Regions from separate parts of the Pelosinus baikalensis genome, predicted to be linked through region 1. Evidence: a T-box and tRNA genes for the amino acid it is inferred to sense, from the RefSeq annotation. Region 1 holds a T-box; the other holds one or more tRNA genes.
What was found. A T-box is a leader RNA that pairs with one kind of tRNA and senses whether it is charged. The one in region 1 lies ahead of LMF89_RS15390 (valine--tRNA ligase), so its partner is inferred to be a tRNA-Val.
Positions count from the first base shown of each region.

Region 2: it encodes a tRNA-Val, which carries the amino acid that the T-box ahead of LMF89_RS15390 (valine--tRNA ligase) is inferred to sense. The anticodon was not compared.

Region 1 covers NZ_JAJHJB010000022.1:48,623-59,399, reverse strand. The annotation lists gene LMF89_RS15420 (biotin/lipoyl-containing protein) at 1-258, shown strand, start outside; gene LMF89_RS15415 (sodium ion-translocating decarboxylase subunit beta) at 294-1,415, shown strand; gene LMF89_RS15410 (SLC13 family permease) at 1,587-2,858, shown strand; gene LMF89_RS15405 (hypothetical protein) at 2,984-3,487, shown strand; gene LMF89_RS15400 (3'-5' exonuclease) at 3,678-4,232, shown strand; gene LMF89_RS15395 (ArsB/NhaD family transporter) at 4,499-5,785, shown strand; T-box leader at 5,902-6,138, shown strand; gene LMF89_RS15390 (valine--tRNA ligase) at 6,230-8,908, shown strand; gene LMF89_RS15385 (bifunctional folylpolyglutamate synthase/dihydrofolate synthase) at 9,086-10,369, shown strand; gene LMF89_RS15380 (O-antigen ligase family protein) at 10,483-10,777, shown strand, end outside.
Region 2 covers NZ_JAJHJB010000005.1:179,636-186,275, reverse strand. The annotation lists gene gap (type I glyceraldehyde-3-phosphate dehydrogenase) at 1-833, opposite strand, end outside; gene pckA (phosphoenolpyruvate carboxykinase (ATP)) at 886-2,463, opposite strand; gene LMF89_RS06025 (pentapeptide repeat-containing protein) at 2,793-3,968, opposite strand; gene LMF89_RS06020 (hypothetical protein) at 4,263-4,502, opposite strand; gene LMF89_RS06015 (hypothetical protein) at 4,621-4,836, opposite strand; tRNA gene LMF89_RS06010 (tRNA-Val) at 5,108-5,184, opposite strand; gene LMF89_RS06005 (hypothetical protein) at 5,306-5,827, opposite strand; gene LMF89_RS06000 (DMT family transporter) at 5,998-6,456, opposite strand; gene LMF89_RS05995 (3D domain-containing protein) at 6,582-6,640, opposite strand, start outside.

The DNA of each region.
Region 1 (10,777 bases):
CAAGCTCCAGCACCGAAGGCTGCTCCCGCTGCGGTTCCTGCTGGTGCGCAAACCGTAATTGCGCCAATGCCAGGTAAGATTTTGGCTGTAAATATAAAAGCAGGGGATTCTGTAAAACGTGGTCAAGTCATTTTTATTCTGGAAGCCATGAAAATGCAGAATGAAATTATGGCAAATCAGGATGGAAAGGTTTCTAAAGTTAACGCAGCAGTTGGGCAAACCGTGTCCACTGGAGATGTTTTGGCTGTTCTTGGCTAATTTGATAAACAATTAGGAAGATTGGAGGAAAAATAATGGATGCATTTATTGTCTCTTTACAGGCAGTATGGTCTGATAGTGGTTTTACTGCTTTTACAACTGGCAATGCGATTATGATTGTTGTTGGTGTGATTTTACTATATTTAGCTTTTGCGAAAGGGTTTGAACCCCTTCTCTTGTCTCCTATTGCTTTTGGTTGCATTCTGGCGAACTTTCCGAAAACAGGCTTTGAAACAGATCCTGGTTTGATGCAGCTCATTAGCTTTGGTATTTCTCATGAGATCTTTCCGCCCCTTATTTTCTTAGGGGTGGGTGCGATGACTGACTTTGGTCCTCTCATTGCTCGTCCTTCTGTACTTTTACTAGGTGCTGCAGCCCAAGTCGGTGTTTTTGTTGCATTAATGGGTGCAATGGCCCTTGGTTTTAATGTGAAAGAAGCAGCCGCTATTGGTATTATTGGCGGCGCGGATGGTCCTACTGCCATATACCTGTCCATCAAGTTGGCTCCTCATCTGCTTGGCGCCATAGCAGTTGCGGCCTACTCTTATATGTCGTTGGTTCCTTTGATTCAACCGCCAATTATGAAATTGCTGACTACTAAAAAAGAACGGGAAATTGTCATGGATCAATTACGTCCTGTTTCCAAGTTTGAGAAACTAGCCTTTCCGGTAGTCACGACGATCATTATCAGCTTATTACTGCCTCCGATTGCATCTCTTATGGGAATGCTGATGCTAGGAAATCTATTTCGCGAATCGGGTGTTACAGATCGACTTTCCGATACGGCCCAAAATGCGTTGATCAACATTGTTACTATTTTCTTGGCAACAGGTACTGGTTTGACAATGAAGGCTGAGAATTTCTTAAATTATCAGACACTGATGATCATTGCTCTGGGACTGATTGCTTTTGCTGCTGGGACTGCTGGCGGTGTTATCTTTGGCAAGGTTATGAACTTTTTCAGCGGTGGTAAGGTTAACCCACTTATCGGATCGGCGGGTGTATCCGCAGTGCCAATGGCTGCCCGTGTTAGTCAGGTGGTTGGTCAGCAATCCAATCCAGGAAACTATCTATTAATGCATGCCATGGGACCCAACGTAGCTGGTGTAATTGGTACTGCTGTTGCAGCTGGTACCATGCTGGCGATGCTCAAATAATATAAAAATGGATTCAGATGAAGTTTTACTTCATCTGAATCATGGTTCAAACTATTCGCTAGAGCTAATCCGTGAATAAAGCCGTATTTATGAAGAGTGATGTACTATGGAATCTAGATATACAAATATAAAAGTTTAATGAGAGTTTGTTGTAAATAGGAGGAGATTTATATGTCGCCAGCGATAATAACACTTATTGTGTTGGGAATTGTAGCTTTATTATTTGTTACAGAGGCGATACCTTTGGCTATTGCAGCTATGGGTGGAGCCATTGCCTTAGGTATTCTGGGGGTCATTCCTATAACTCAAGTATTCTCGGGGCTTTCTAACTCCACAGTTATTCTATTTGCAGGTATGTTTGTGATTGGCGGTTCTATGTTTCACACAGGTCTCGCTCAAAAAATGGGAGAAACCGTCGTGAAATATGCCGGTAAGAGTGAAAATGGTTTGATGATTGCTGTGATGCTTATTACTGCAGTTCTATCGGCTGTTAGCTCCAATACAGGCACAACAGCAGCACTTATGCCTGTCATTATTGGTATCTGCGCTGTGGCTAAGATTTCAGCTTCTCGTCAGCTTATGCCTCTGGCATTTGCTGCTGGCTTAGGAGGCATTATAACTCTTGTTGGTACACCGCCTAATATTATTGCGGCTGGTGCGTTAAAAGCTGCCGGTTTTGAGCCTTTTGGTTTCTTCGAATTTGCTTGGATCGGTATTCCGCTTACGATTGCTGGTATGTTATACATGATGTTTATCGGGAAACATTTGTTACCGAAAATGGAAATTTCAACGGATCAAGAAATTGAACAAGAGATTGAAGTGAGTGTGAATGATCCTAAAAAGATGTGGATTTCGGGTATCATCTTGCTTGCTGTAGTGATTGTTATGGGACTTGATCTTAAATCAATACCTCTTGAGATTGCTGCCATAATTGGGGCGATTCTTGCTGTGCTTACGGGCTGCTTAAAGGAAAAACAAGCCTATCATAGTATTGACTGGGTAACTATTTTTCTCTTTGCAGGTATGATGCCGATTGCTGCTGCTATGGAAAAGAGTGGGGCTGGCAAGATGATAGCGGATATTGTTGTGAATGCGATGGGGGGGAGTCCATCACCGATGGTAGTGACTGCAAGTCTCTTTATTCTTTCTTGCGGATTGACCCAATTTATGTCTAATACTGCTTCAACTGCTTTGTTAGCACCGATTGGTATTTCCATTGCCAAAGGAATTGGGGCCAGTCCCCATGCTGTATTGATGGCGATTGCTGTTGCTGCATCCTGCGCTTTTGCCACTCCTGTTGGAACTCCGCCGAATACGCTGGTGCTCGGTCCTGGTGGATATAAATTTATGGACTATGTGAAAGCTGGGAGCGGTCTTGTTCTTGTCTGCTTTATCGTTTCCATTATTATTATTCCGATTGTATGGCCATTTTTTCCGAAATAAGATAATCTTTTATCGAGGGGGCAAGAAGATACTTGCTCCCTTGATTGTATTTACGATATGATAATAGTAAGAGTTTTCTTGAATAAGGGTCTTGCATTCTAAAAGACTGGAACACAGGAGGTATTATGGTAAAATATCAAGAAACATCACAATTTTGTAAAGAGAAGCTTTTCTGGATGGGTTTATCTGTCATTGCACTTATCATATGGATGGGAATTGAGGTTCAATCATATATTGCAGGGAAACCCAGTTTCCTTGGTATAGCCTATATTGGTTTGTTTTGTGGATTATTACTGTGGCGTTATGCTGTACGCTATACCTATGTGCTAACCAATCAAGAGCTAATCATTACAAGTCAATTCCTCTATGCTTCTCGCACGTTTACAGTCAACTTGGACTCTCTGGAGAGCTATTGTAATCAATATAATTGTAGTCAATATAAAGGAAGCATCTTTAAACGTAAGGGTGTAAGCCGTCTTATTCATCGCTATTCTGCTGCTGATGGCAGAACTACTCGAATTTTGACATTTTCTGAAAAAGAAAAACCCTGTGGTTTGCTCCTTAAAATCAGCGATACATTTATGAATAAGCTGAAGACCTTGCGACCGAAGATATATGAAACCATGTAAACCAATAGAATCACTAACTTGGATGTAAGAATGGCTCGGAAAAGTGAGGCATTCTTACATCTATTTTTTGATGCGAAGAAGAATTTAGACTGTGAACTTTACGGAGATAATGATATACTACAAAGTATACTATTTTAGTAGCTATATTTTATTATAGAGAGGAGCAGTGCGCAACTAGCGCCAAAGGATAATGGATTTTGTTGCAATTGATTTTGAAACGGCCAATGCCAGCCGAGCGAGTGTATGTAGTATGGCGGCTGTAACAGTAGAAAATGGACAGATTGTGCGCTCGGCTTATTCGTTAATTCGGCCACCTGTGCTAAAGTTTGATTTTCGGAATATACAGGTTCATGGTATATATCCAGAGCAGGTAGTAAATAAACCCACCTTTGATCAACTGTGGGAAAGAATCCGGCCGCATCTTGAAAATAAGATCGTGGTCGCTCACAATGCGACCTTTGATATTAGTGTATTACGAAGTATCTTACGAGAATATTCTTTACCTGTTCCTGCGTTTAAGCATGCTTGTACGGTTCAAATTGCCAAAAAAGCATGGCCAGGTGGAGAAAACTATAAGTTAAATACCTTGGCTCAGCGTTTTCGGATTGATTTTGATCATCATAATGCTTTGCATGATGCTCGAACTTGTGCTCAAATCGCTCTGCTTGCCGGGCAGGAATTAAAAGCGAATAATTTTTTGCAGCTGATGCATTTGCTAAAGCTTTCGGTAAAAGATTTTATGTGAGTGTAATGGACATGAAAAGTAATCTTGTGGTAAAATGTTTTTAGTTTACGTAGCCTGATATCGTTATTTATATGGTGCTAATATATACTTGGAACAAATACATATGGGAACGTTTATGGAGGAGTCTGTCACCCGATAGGCTTCTTTTTGCATTTTTGGGGAAGACTAAGGGAGAAAAGGGGTTGAATTTAATGATTGGAACAAAATTGCAATGAATAAATTTATAGGATAATTATCAAATACGAGGAGATAAGAGGAGACGTTATATGGAAAAATCACTTATTGCGGTTATCGTTTTTTTAGTGGCATATGCCTTAATTATTTCAGAAAAGATCCATCGTACTGTTACTGCTTTGGGAGGGGCTGTTTTATTAATTCTATTTCAGGTAATTAATCAAGAAACCGCGTTTCATCATATTGATTTCAATACGATTGGTCTTTTAATCGGGATGATGATTATGGTCTCGATTGTTAGTCAAACAGGCTTATTTAATTATTTAGCAATATGGGCAGCTAAAAAAGTGAATGCTGATCCTGTGAAACTCTTAGTTTCTCTTGCTGTTTTAACTGCTGTAAGTTCGGCACTTTTAGATAATGTAACAACGGTGCTTTTAATGACTCCTGTTATTTTTAGCATAACAGCTCAGCTGAAAGTTCCGCCAATACCTTATTTAATCACAGAAATTATATCGTCAAATATTGGCGGTACGGCAACCCTGATTGGTGATCCTCCGAATATTATGATTGGCAGTGCCGTGAAAGAGTTAACATTTGCAGCATTTGTTAATAATTTAGCATTGATTTCATGCTTCATTCTGATTATTACCTTAGGGATATTGGTGCTTATTTATCGCAATCGTTTGAAGACTACGGAAGAACTTAAAACGAAAGTAATGGAACTGGATGAGAAAAAGCAACTTCAAGATATTCCTCTGCTTAAAAAATCGTTGTTTGTACTTTCAATTACTATCGGTGCTTTCTGCTTCCATCAGGTTCTTCATTTAGAGTCGGCTACGGTTGCCCTTTCCGGAGCAGTACTATTATTAGTGATGACTTATGCCCAATCGGAGCATGAACTGGAAAGAATTTTTCACAAAATCGAATGGTTAACGATTTTCTTCTTCGTTGGCTTGTTTATCCTGGTCTCTGGGTTAGTCGAGACGGGTATTATTTCCGTATTAGCCCAAGATCTAATGAAATTAACGGCAGGTAATTCCGTGGCTACTGCAATGGTGATCTTGTGGCTGAGTGCTATTGCTTCGGCTTTTGTTGATAATATTCCTTTTGTGGCTACGATGATTCCCCTTATCAAAGAAATGGGAACCATGGGCGTTGCTAATCTTGAACCTCTCTGGTGGAGTTTAGCCCTGGGAGCTTGTTTAGGAGGAAATGGAACGTTAATTGGAGCTAGCGCTAATGTAATAGTTGTGGGGCTAGCCGCACAAAATGGTCATAGCATTTCTTTCATGAAATACTTTAAAGTGGCATTTCCTTTAATGATACTATCAATTGTGATTTCTAGTATCTATATTTATTTAAGGTATCTTGGATAACTATAGGCATGAGATAAGCTGCTAATTGACTAGATATTTATTTTCTAGAGTATAGAATCTTGTATGTATTCTTGACAAATACTATATACTATGGGTATAGTATATAGTATATATTTTTAGAGGCTATGATAGGAAGGAGTACGTTATTGCCGCCGTATAGAGAGGAGATCCGTGGCTGAAAGATCTCTCGGAAGTGGGATAGCGGAAGGTAGTCCTGGAGCTATTGCATTGAACTGATAGTAGGTGCAGTCGGTATGCCCCGTTATGGCGTCGGAGTTTGAGTGATTCTAAAGAGTAGAGTTATCTCAAAGAAACAAGGTGGTACCACGAAAGTATGCTCTTTCGTCCTTTTAGGATGAAAGAGCTTTTCTATTTTTTCAGTGTTTTTAGTGCTTCTGTGGTTAAAAGGACGCCTAAATATTAAAATGGTAGGAGGATCTCTAGATGGAAAAGAATATTCCAACTGTGTATGACCCACAGGCAGTGGAAGAAAAGTGGTATAAATATTGGGAAGATAATGGTTTCTTTCATGAGGAAGTAAATAAGGACAAAAAACCTTTTAGCATTGTGATTCCCCCGCCTAATGTAACTGGGCAGTTACATATGGGCCATGCTTTAGACAATGCCTTGCAGGACATTCTAATTCGTTTTCGCCGTATGCAAGGCTACAATACCTTGTGGATGCCAGGAACCGACCATGCTGGTATTGCTACGCAAATAAAAGTAGAAGAAATGTTGGTTAAAGAAGGCAGCTCTCGCCACGATCTGGGGCGTGAGAAGTTTATCGAAAAAGTTTGGGAATGGAAAGAGCAGTATGGGGATCGGATTATTAAACAATTAAAAAGTTTAGGTGCTTCTTGTGATTGGCAAAGAGAGCGCTTTACCATGGATGAAGGCTGCTCTGAAGCAGTGCGTGAGGTTTTTGTCTCATTATACGAGAAGGGACTTATTTATCAGGGCAACCGCATTACCAATTGGTGTCCTCGTTGTAATACTGCACTTAGCGATATTGAAGTAGAACATGAAGAAAAACCAGGGAATTTATATCATGTTCGTTATCTGGTAAAGGGAAGCCAAGGGGAATATGTGACGGTGGCTACGACTCGGCCAGAAACCATGTTGGGTGATACAGCAGTAGCTGTGAATCCAGAAGATGCTCGTTATCGTGATTTAATTGGGAAACAATTAGTATTGCCTTTAGTAGGACGACTGATTCCAGTTATTGCAGATGAATATGTAGATCCTGCTTTTGGTACAGGTGCTGTTAAGATTACGCCTGCTCATGATCCGAATGATTTTGAAATGGGGCTGCGTCATAATTTACCCCAAATCGTTGTAATTGCTAACGATGGTACAATGGCAGCGGATACTGGTAAATATGCAGGGCTGGATCGTTATGAGTGTCGTAAAATATTGGTTGCTGACTTAGATGAAATAGGCTCTTTGGTAAAAGTGGATGACCATATGCATGCTGTAGGGCATTGTCAGCGTTGTACTACTGTTGTAGAACCATTAGTATCTAAGCAGTGGTTTGTTAAAATTCAGTCATTAGCAGAACCAGCGATTGAGGCTGTGACAACAGGTGCCATTCAGTTTGTGCCTGAACGATTTACTAAAACCTATATTAATTGGATGGAGAATATTCGGGATTGGTGTATTTCTCGCCAGCTTTGGTGGGGACATCGTATTCCAGCTTGGTATTGTGAATGTGGTGAAACCATTGTAGCCCGTGAAGCAGTTACTGCATGCCCTAAATGTGGTAGTCATCGTATAGAACAAGATGAGGATGTATTAGATACTTGGTTTAGTTCCGGCTTATGGCCTTTTTCTACCATGGGATGGCCAGAAGATACAGAAGAATTAGAGCAGTTTTATCCTACAAGTGTACTGGTAACTGGTTATGATATTATTTTCTTCTGGGTAGCCAGAATGATTATGATGGGTTTAGAATTTAAGAAGGAAATTCCTTTTAAACATGTATTTATTCATGGTTTGGTGCGTGACTCACAAGGACGTAAAATGAGTAAATCCTTAGGAAATGGGATTGATCCACTAGAGGTTATTGACAAAAATGGTGCAGATACTCTGCGTTTTACATTAGTGACTGGTAATACGCCGGGAAATGATATGCGTTTTTATTGGGAGCGGGTAGAGTCTAGTCGTAATTTTGCCAATAAGCTTTGGAATGCATCTCGCTTTGTATTGATGAATTTAGAAGATGTAACCACTGTGGAACAATTAGCAAGTTATGGTGCCACAGCCAAGAAGGAGGATTATTTTACATTAGCAGATAAATGGATCTTAAGTCGTTGCGCTAAGACGGTGAGTGAGGTAACTCGTAATTTAGAACGCTTTGAATTAGGAGAAGCAGCTCGTCTGTTATATGAATTTATTTGGAATGAATATTGCGACTGGTACATTGAAATGGCAAAAGCCAGATTGTACAACAAGGAAGCAGTCGAGGCTCGGAATACTGCTCAGTATGTCTTATGGTATGTATTAGAAAATACGTTAAAACTATTGCATCCATTTATGCCATTTATTACAGAAAGTATTTGGCAGCACTTGCCTCATGACGGACAGAGCATCATGGTAGCTGATTGGCCTACTGACAGTTCAGCAACACTCATTAATGAAGATACGGAACAACAGATGGTTATAATGATGGAAACCATTAAGTCAATTCGTAATATGAGAGCGGAAGTGAACGTGCCACCAGGGAAAAAGAGTGAAGTTATTTTGCAAATTACAGCTAGTGAATTTCAGCAGGTGTTTGCAAGTAATTTACAGTATATAAAAACTCTGGCTTCAGCAGAGTCGGTCCAATTGTTAGGAGCCGATGACGCCAAACCAGATAATGCGATGACTGCAGTAGTGAGTGGTGTGGAAATTTACCTGCCATTAAAAGGTTTAATTGATATAGAAAAAGAATCTCTTCGATTAAATAAAGAATTAACAACATTAGGGAAAGAAATTGCTCGTATTGATGGAAAGCTTTCCAATGAAGGTTTTGTAGCGAAGGCTCCAGCAGAAGTGATTGCAAAAGAAAAAGCAAAAGCAGAAGAGTATCAAGAAAAGCAAACAGCAATTCGGGAACGCTTGGCTTATTTGGCTACGCTGTAGAGAGTATAAGGTAATAAATATAGTGGTATGATTTGTGAACCACAAAGGTAAGTGTCGATATAAGGCATATAAAGTAGGTATGTAGAGTTAATTATAGTTTCCTTTGTGTCCTTTGTACTTTTGTGGTTCCATTATTTTTCTCTACTTTGTCAGTTTATTTCGGAAGGTGTGAAAACAATGACATATGAAGAATCCCTAACCTATTTAGCTAATCTAACTAAGTTTGGAATTAATTTAGGTTTAGCTAGAATTGAAAAACTATTAGAATTAATGGACCATCCTGAAAGAAAATTTAAAACCATTCATGTAGCAGGTACTAATGGCAAAGGATCAACGACAGCAATGTTAGCATCCATTCTAAGGGCTTCAGGAATAAACACAGGTATGTATACATCGCCGCATTTATCTGCGTATACAGAACGTATGATTGTGAATGGAAAAGAAATTGCTCCTGATGAATTTGGAGAGGCTATTGCGTATACAAGTAGATTTATGGGTAAAATAGTAGCACAAGAATTAGGTCATCCGACTGAATTTGAAGTGCTAACGGCAGCTGCGTTTTATTATTTTGCAGCCTGCGGCGTGGAGTATGCTGTCATTGAAGTTGGTTTGGGCGGGCTTTTAGATTCAACTAATGTGATTATGCCTGAAATATCAGTGATTACCAACGTTACTTTGGACCATACAGATAAATGTGGCAACACCGTAAGGGAAATTGCCCATCATAAATCAGGAATTATTAAAAAAAATGTCCCGGTGATTACAGGTGCCCAAGGAGAAGCTTTAGATGTTATAAAAAATATCTCACAAAAAAGCGCAGCGACTTGTTACGTATACAGAGAAGATTTTTCAGCAACATTTCTTGAAATGGAAGGGGAATGTCAAAGAATAGTGGTAGCGGTTGGAACCGAAAGAAAAGCAGTTCCCTTTCTTGTTAATCTTCTGGGTGGACATCAAGTCGATAATTGTGCAGTAGCAGTTATGACTGCAATGGTTCTGGGAAAAAATGAAAAACGTATTGATCTATCTGCAATCGAAAAGGGACTACTAACAGTACGATGGCCTGGACGGTTTGAGGTAATGCCTGGAAGACCTACTGTGATTATTGATGGTGCACATAATCCTGATGGAATAAGAGCACTGCGGGAAAATTTAGATCGATTTTGTAAAGGGAAAAAAATAGTTTTCTTGTTAGGAATTTTACAAGATAAAGATGTGAAGACTATGGTTACGACATTAATACGATCGCAAGATAAAGTAGTCGTTGTGGCCCCTATGTCTGAAAGAGCAGGAAAACCAGAAATAGTTGCCCGGGAAATAAAGGCTGAACATGTAGAAGTCGCCTCTTCAATTGAGGAGGGGGTAAAACGTGCCAAATTATTAGCCGGTGAAGAAGATATTCTCTGTGTTGCGGGTTCCTTATATCTAATTGGTGCCGTTCGAAAAATAATATGTAGCTAGACAAATGACTCTTTCTTAGCTATAATTAAAAATGGTATTGAATTTGGCAGTTACTAAATAGTATGAGTACGTAGAAAATACTAAATGGTAAGTGCTATTAGACGGGTGAATTTATGTATATAACATATAGAACTACCCATACTCAGTATTTTTTAGAATATTTGATTGAGCACTGCATACTGGCGGTGACCTTTTTTTTGCCATTGTCCCTCAAATGGAGCAGTATCTTTCTAGGTCTGGGTGCTTTATTATGGCTGGGAAAGATCATAGTTCTACAAAAACTGGATTTTAAGGCGACCCCCTTCGATGCTGGTATAGCCTTGTTAGTTCTATTATCAGCTGCTTCTATTTTGGCATCTCCTGATAGAGACTTTAGTTTTTATAACTATTACAACTTAATGGGACGAT
Region 2 (6,640 bases), on a different contig from region 1:
TGATCACAGTATTCCATAATACCCATCATAGAACTTTCAGCAGCAGTACGCAAAGCGTCATTGATCTTCTCAATGGTAACGTCCTGCTCCAGCTCGACAACTAAATCCACCAAGGATACATTTGGTACTGGAACACGTAGGGAAACTCCGTTTAACTTTCCCTTTAGCTCAGGTATTACAAGGCCAATTGCTTTTGCAGCTCCTGTCGATGTTGGAACTATCGATTGCATACAACTTCTTGATCGGCGCGGATCTTTATGACTATTGTCTAAGCTTCGTTGATCAGTGGTAAATGCATGAACGGTTGACATTAGACCATTGGTAATTCCAAAATTATCATTAATTATTTTGATAATAGGAGCTAAACAGTTTGTCGTACAAGATGCGTTAGATATCACATGATGGACTTTAGGCTGATAAATATTTTCGTTAACTCCCAGAACAATTGTAGGAGTGGAGTCATTAGCCGGCGCGGATATGATAACTTTTTTAGCACCATTTCTCAAGTGAACTTCACAATCCTTACTAGAATTAAATTTCCCTGTAGATTCAATAACAATATCGACTCCAAGTTTTCCCCAAGGAAGATTAGCAGGATTGCGGTCGGAAATTATTTTTATAGGATGTCCATCAATTATGATTTTATCTTCAGTTGCTTTAATATCTTTATTAAGTCTGCCATGTACTGAATCATATTCTAAAAGGCGCGCTGATGCGATGCTATCTGACGTGCTATTAACGGCGACAACTTCTATATTCTCATTTTCTAACGCCGCTCTTAAACACATTCTCCCAATGCGTCCAAAACCATTAATTCCTACTTTTATTGTCATGTTCTTCCTCCCTAAAGTATACGATTAAGCTGCAAGAGTTCTTCCATTATTATTACCCTTTGGGACCCGCCTGGGCAATTCCCTCAGGGATATCTTCCAAAAATCTAGTAAAATTTTCATTGAATAAAGCTGCCAACTCTCTAGCCTGGCGATCATAGGATACCCCATCGCTCCAGGTGTTGCGAGGCTTAAGTATATTTTGGGGCACTCCAGGGCATGTATCGGGTACATAAATGTTAAAAATCGGATCTAGATCATAGAAAACATGATCCATGTGCCCTTCAATAGCTGCTGTCACCATGGCTCTAGTATAAGCTAAATTCATTCTTTTTCCTATGCCATATGGTCCTCCTGACCACCCAGTATTAATCAAGAAAACATTGGTATTCTGTTGTTCTAACTTTTCTCCCAGCATTTTTGCATAAACCAAAGGAGATAACGGGAGAAAAGGAGCACCGAAACAAGCAGAAAAAGTGGCTTCTGGTTTGGTAACGCCTCTCTCTGTTCCCGCAAGCTTACTTGTATACCCTGATAAGAAATGGTACATAGCCTGTTCCTTATTTAACTTAGCAATCGGCGGTAATACTCCAAAGGCATCTGCCGTTAGAAATATCACGGTGCTAGGATGCCCTCCCACACCTGGAACCACAACATTATCAATATAATGAACAGGGTAGGCGGCACGAGTATTTTCAGTGAAATCTACACTATCATAATTCGCCGCACGACTCTCTTCATCCACAACTACATTCTCCAACACTGTGCCAAAACGAATGGCGTCCCAAATCTGTGGTTCATTTTCCTGGCTTAGTTTAATACACTTAGCATAACATCCGCCCTCAATATTAAAAATCCCCTGGTTACTCCAGCCATGTTCATCATCCCCGATCAGACGACGATTATGATCAGCCGACAACGTAGTCTTACCAGTTCCGCTCAGACCAAAAAACAGTGCGGTATCTCCTGTTTCTCCCATATTAGCGGAGCAATGCATAGAAAGAATACCTTGTTTCGGCAGCAAAAAATTCATGACCGTAAAAATAGCTTTTTTCATTTCACCAGCATAATGAGTTCCCCCAATTAATATTATCCTCTGCTCAAGGTTCAGGACAATAAAAGCTTCGGAATTTGTACCGTCGATTTCCGGTGTCGCTTTAAAGTTAGGCAGGCAAATCACCGTGAAATCTGGTTTTCCCGTTTCCTGCAATGGCTCAGGACGAATAAATAGTTGATGAACGAAAAGGTTTTGCCAAGCAAATTCATTAATAAACTGTACTTTTACCTGATGCTCTTCATCAGCTCCTGCATATCCACTAAATGTAAATATCTCCCGATTTTGTAAGTATCCCATCATGCGATTGTATAGCTGGATAAACTGTTTACCGCTAAAAGATTTATTGTTGCCCCAGGCAATATCATTATGCACGGCAGGCGAATCCACAATAAATTTATCATTAGGCGAACGTCCAGTATATTTGCCAGTAGTAACCCGCAACGCTCCTGTAGAAGTAAGCTGTCCCTCATTACGGCTAATGGCTTCTTCTACCAATTGCGTCGGCTGCAGATTATAATATACTTTACTGGCTACCTCTGTAATACCGAGGTAGTTATTTTCTCCTATTCTCTCCATAAGTACCTCCCTATATATTATCTTGAATACATTGTACATTATACCATATCGCGGGACAAAAAACATCCCGCCATCATATTTATTTTATTTTTTTAAATATCCTATTGCCTTCCTGCCTTAAAAACAAAAATACCGTAAGGATTAACTCCTTACGGTATACATTCGTAGATGATGGGGTTAGGCGGACTCGAACCGCAGACCTCTTCGATGTCAATTACTTATGTTTGCAAATCATTTTTTACTAGTTTTATATCCTTTTCCCTTTGTAGTCATTGGCGAAGACTAAGGAGCAATTTAAGAATAGCTTAACCGTCAAATCCTATTTACTATTACCTGCGCATATTCTCTTTCTCCGCTTTTTTAACTACATTCATGGCATAAACCCTAGCTTTATTACCTACCTCCGAGGCTTTAGGTGAATATAGAGCAATCACTGACTCTATTAACTGACTAGAATACCCTTGCTCTAACATCGTTTGCGCTATTTCGCAATCAACTTTGGCGTTCACTTCACTTCCCACATTTCTTGCAACAAAAAGGTTTAGACGATATTGATATTCTTGCATTGTTAGACTCTCTTTATCTTGCTGCGATGCCACTGCTACATTACCTTGCTCCTTAACAGAGCTTTGCCAAGGAGAGAAGTCTAATCCTTTTACATCCGCTGCATTAACATCATAGAGCTTAGATTCATCACTAAACTTTGCCTCAGAAAAATCAGCATTAATTAAACTTACGTTTCTAAATTCATTAAGACTGCTTAAAGTAACCGCTCTAAAGTCAACGCCGTCTAAATTACAGTCAGCAAAACGCCCATACTCAATTTCAGATTGTTTAAAATCCATATTCTCTAAAGTGCTCTTTTCAAAAGTAACATTCGTAATTTTTGCTTTAGCTAATACAGATTCTTGCATTTCGCAATCCTTAAATGCCACTGAGTACAAATCCGCATTTTCCAAAGAGGCATTCATAAATTTACAATCTTTCATTTGGCTCTCAATAATAGAAGCCTCATTAAAATTGGCGTGCCTAAAATTAACATTTTCTCCGTAAAACCAACTAATTTTTGATCCACTCAAATCAGCATCACTTAAGTTGACATCTTTGAATACATTTAAATTACTAAATTCAACATTCGCACTCTTAAAACTTGCATTTGCTAGGTTGCTCTCTTTAATACCTACGCCTTCGATTCTAACATGGGACAAATTCACTTTTTGCATTGCGCAGCCAGTAAAATCCACGGTAGACAAATCTGCCTTTTCAAAATTGCCACCAATCAAAAGACCATTTTTAAACTCACCTTGCTTAATTATTGTCTCGCTAAAATTAACACCACTTAAATTACAATCCTCAAATTTAACGCCTTCAAATTTTCTGCCAGATAAGTCAAGTCCACTTAGATCACAATATTTAAAATTAATTTGCAATCCATCCTGTTGTTCCTCAAGGATTTGGTTAAAATCCTCTTGGGTCATTTTTTTTAAAATTCCCTCTTGTCCCATCTACCTAAAACCTCCTTGCCTTCGTATCTCCTTCATTCTACTTCTTATTTATTAGACGAGCTTAAAATCTTAGTGCAACACTATGTAAAACAATAAACAATTTCCTTCTTACCTTAGTTGAGAGTAAGGGATTAGGAGTTATACAAAAAGAAAGTAGTTACCTTTGCCTGTTCTGCCTAGCTTAAGAATTCACTTATCGAAAAAAGCTAGCTTCCCTGTTTATATTCGCTATTGCACGATAATATCCTTGCAGTAAGCGCTAGTCTTTTATTTTATGAAATCACTTTCAATTTGTTAGAACCCTTCAACTGAGGTAGAAGCTAACTTGGTTGCTAATGTAAAAAGCAAGGTAGCAACATTCACTGTATTTAAGCTATCTTTAAGTAAAACAAAAAACACTACAGGGCTCACCAAGCCTTTATTCGGGAGAATTTGCCGATGATATTTTGAAAATAAAGAAGATAGATTGGGCAAAAAAGGCTGATGATCGCGGCTAAAATTCAAGTAGATAATTTCATGAAATCTAGGCAACAAAAATAAAGAAACTCCCTAAATGTTTAGGGAGTTTCTTTATTTACACTCGATAAGCACTTGCCTCATCGTCAAATAAATTTGTATTCTGACTACGGTTTAAAGTTAGATTATTTATTTTTTATGTCCATCGACCATTCAGGTTCTTTGAGAGCAAATTCTCTCCTTTATCACGATATTCCTCTATACCGCCTTCTAGGTGTGTTTCGGTATACTGGATGGGATTTTCAACTGATCCGGAACGCTTCAGTTCTTGGAATAATTTTAATCGATCCTCTTCGGATAGTTTTTGAACAAATTTATTGATCTCTGTCCATTCATCTATGTGATCAGCCATATTGTACCTCCTTCGAATGTTAGCCTTACTTTTAGTATGTCCTGGTTTCTATAATTTAAAAATGATTGTGAAAGCATCCAAGATGAAACAGCATCAGTTATACAAGACGTCTTGAGTAGTCTAAAAAGCCAACGGAAACAAACCAAATAAACATGTCCGCACGTCGAAGACATTTATTAAATATGTCTATTTTAAAATACGATAAAGTACAACGTAAGGTACAACTTAACATAAGAAAAGCCTCCGCATACCTGCGAAGGCTTGAATTTACTGGTGGGGTTAGGCGGACTCGAACCGCAGACCTCTTCGATGTCAACGAAGCGCTCTAACCAACTGAGCTATAACCCCTTTATATTGCACATGTGCTGTATCAAAATATTATTCAGTAGAGCACTCTTTATATTATAGAGTATTCAAACTTGCTTTGCAAGTAGTTTTTATGTAGTTTTATTATGATCACAGCACTTATTCAAAAATCACTTTCATATTCTCGGATGATCTCTTGAAGGCGAATTAAATTATCAATAAGAGCTTCGTTTGCATCTTCTCTTAATTCCTGAAGTAGTGCAATAATAGCTTCATAACTTGATTCGAGAGGCAGATCTCGTGTCTTTTTGATATCAATATCAATCTCTTCTAAGATCATAATTTCCATGATTTCTTCCATTTTTTCTTTTCCTAGCCGTTTAACACTTTCCAAGGTACTTTTGAGTAAATCAGCCGTTTCCTCAGTAACTTCTTTAACACTAAGAATGTAATCCTCTTCTGTACGCTCAATGGTATAAAAAAGGTTGCCTCGCTCATTTGATCCTTCAAATATAAATGGATCGCCAAATTTTATGGCCTCTACTATACGCTCTTCAACTTCTAAATAAATATCATCAAGACCCGTATGGCTCGTTTTTTCATCTCCAAAAGTCAAAGAGTATTTTTTTCTTCCTTGTCCCACAATCGAATTTATTTTGTCATTTTCAAAATTGCTCACTTGCATTCCTCCGTTACTGTCATTATTGTTTGAAATAACTAATGATAGTTCGACTGCAAGCTATATTATTCCTCTTTCTTTAATTGTTAAATAAGAAAGATCTTAAAAACTTTTAAAAATGCCTTTTGGTTTGCTATGTAATCAGTAAAATCATAACGCTTTTATTTACTAATAATTTAGCTTAATAGTAACTTTCCTCCTATTGCCAATAATACAAGGCCTAATATTTGATTCCATCCATAGCTGATTTGCGCTAAGCCGAATGCACCGAAGTGATCAATAATTATGGCCGTTAATACTTGACCCACAATGATTGCGGTTGTTGCGTTGGCCGCTCCTACTTCTGGGATGCTAGCAGCTACAAGATAAATAATTCCCACGCCAACTACTCCTCCAAGATAAACATACCAAGGTGCCTCGGCAAATGCGGATAAATCGCCCTTACCCATTTTCATTCCGAATAATAGCAATAGGATCAGAATTGTACCTGTAATATGCACAATAAAAGTGGTCTCAAGAAGACCAATAACTTTACTCAATCCTGCATTTAAAGCTCCCTGTACTGCCATGAGCACACCAGAAACGAAAGCCAACAACAATGCTAATGTATTCCCTGATATATCCAATCTATACACTCCTCAAACTAAATCTGTTTTTTCTGTCTTAGAGTAGTATCTTATTTGACTCATCTTTATATACCAGCTAATAAATCAAAAACGAAAAAACACTTAATTCAAAAAAAATACAGGCTTTACGCCTGTTAATCTAAAATGTATACAATTACTTTTTTTCTGCCAAATTGCATTGCCTCACCATGGC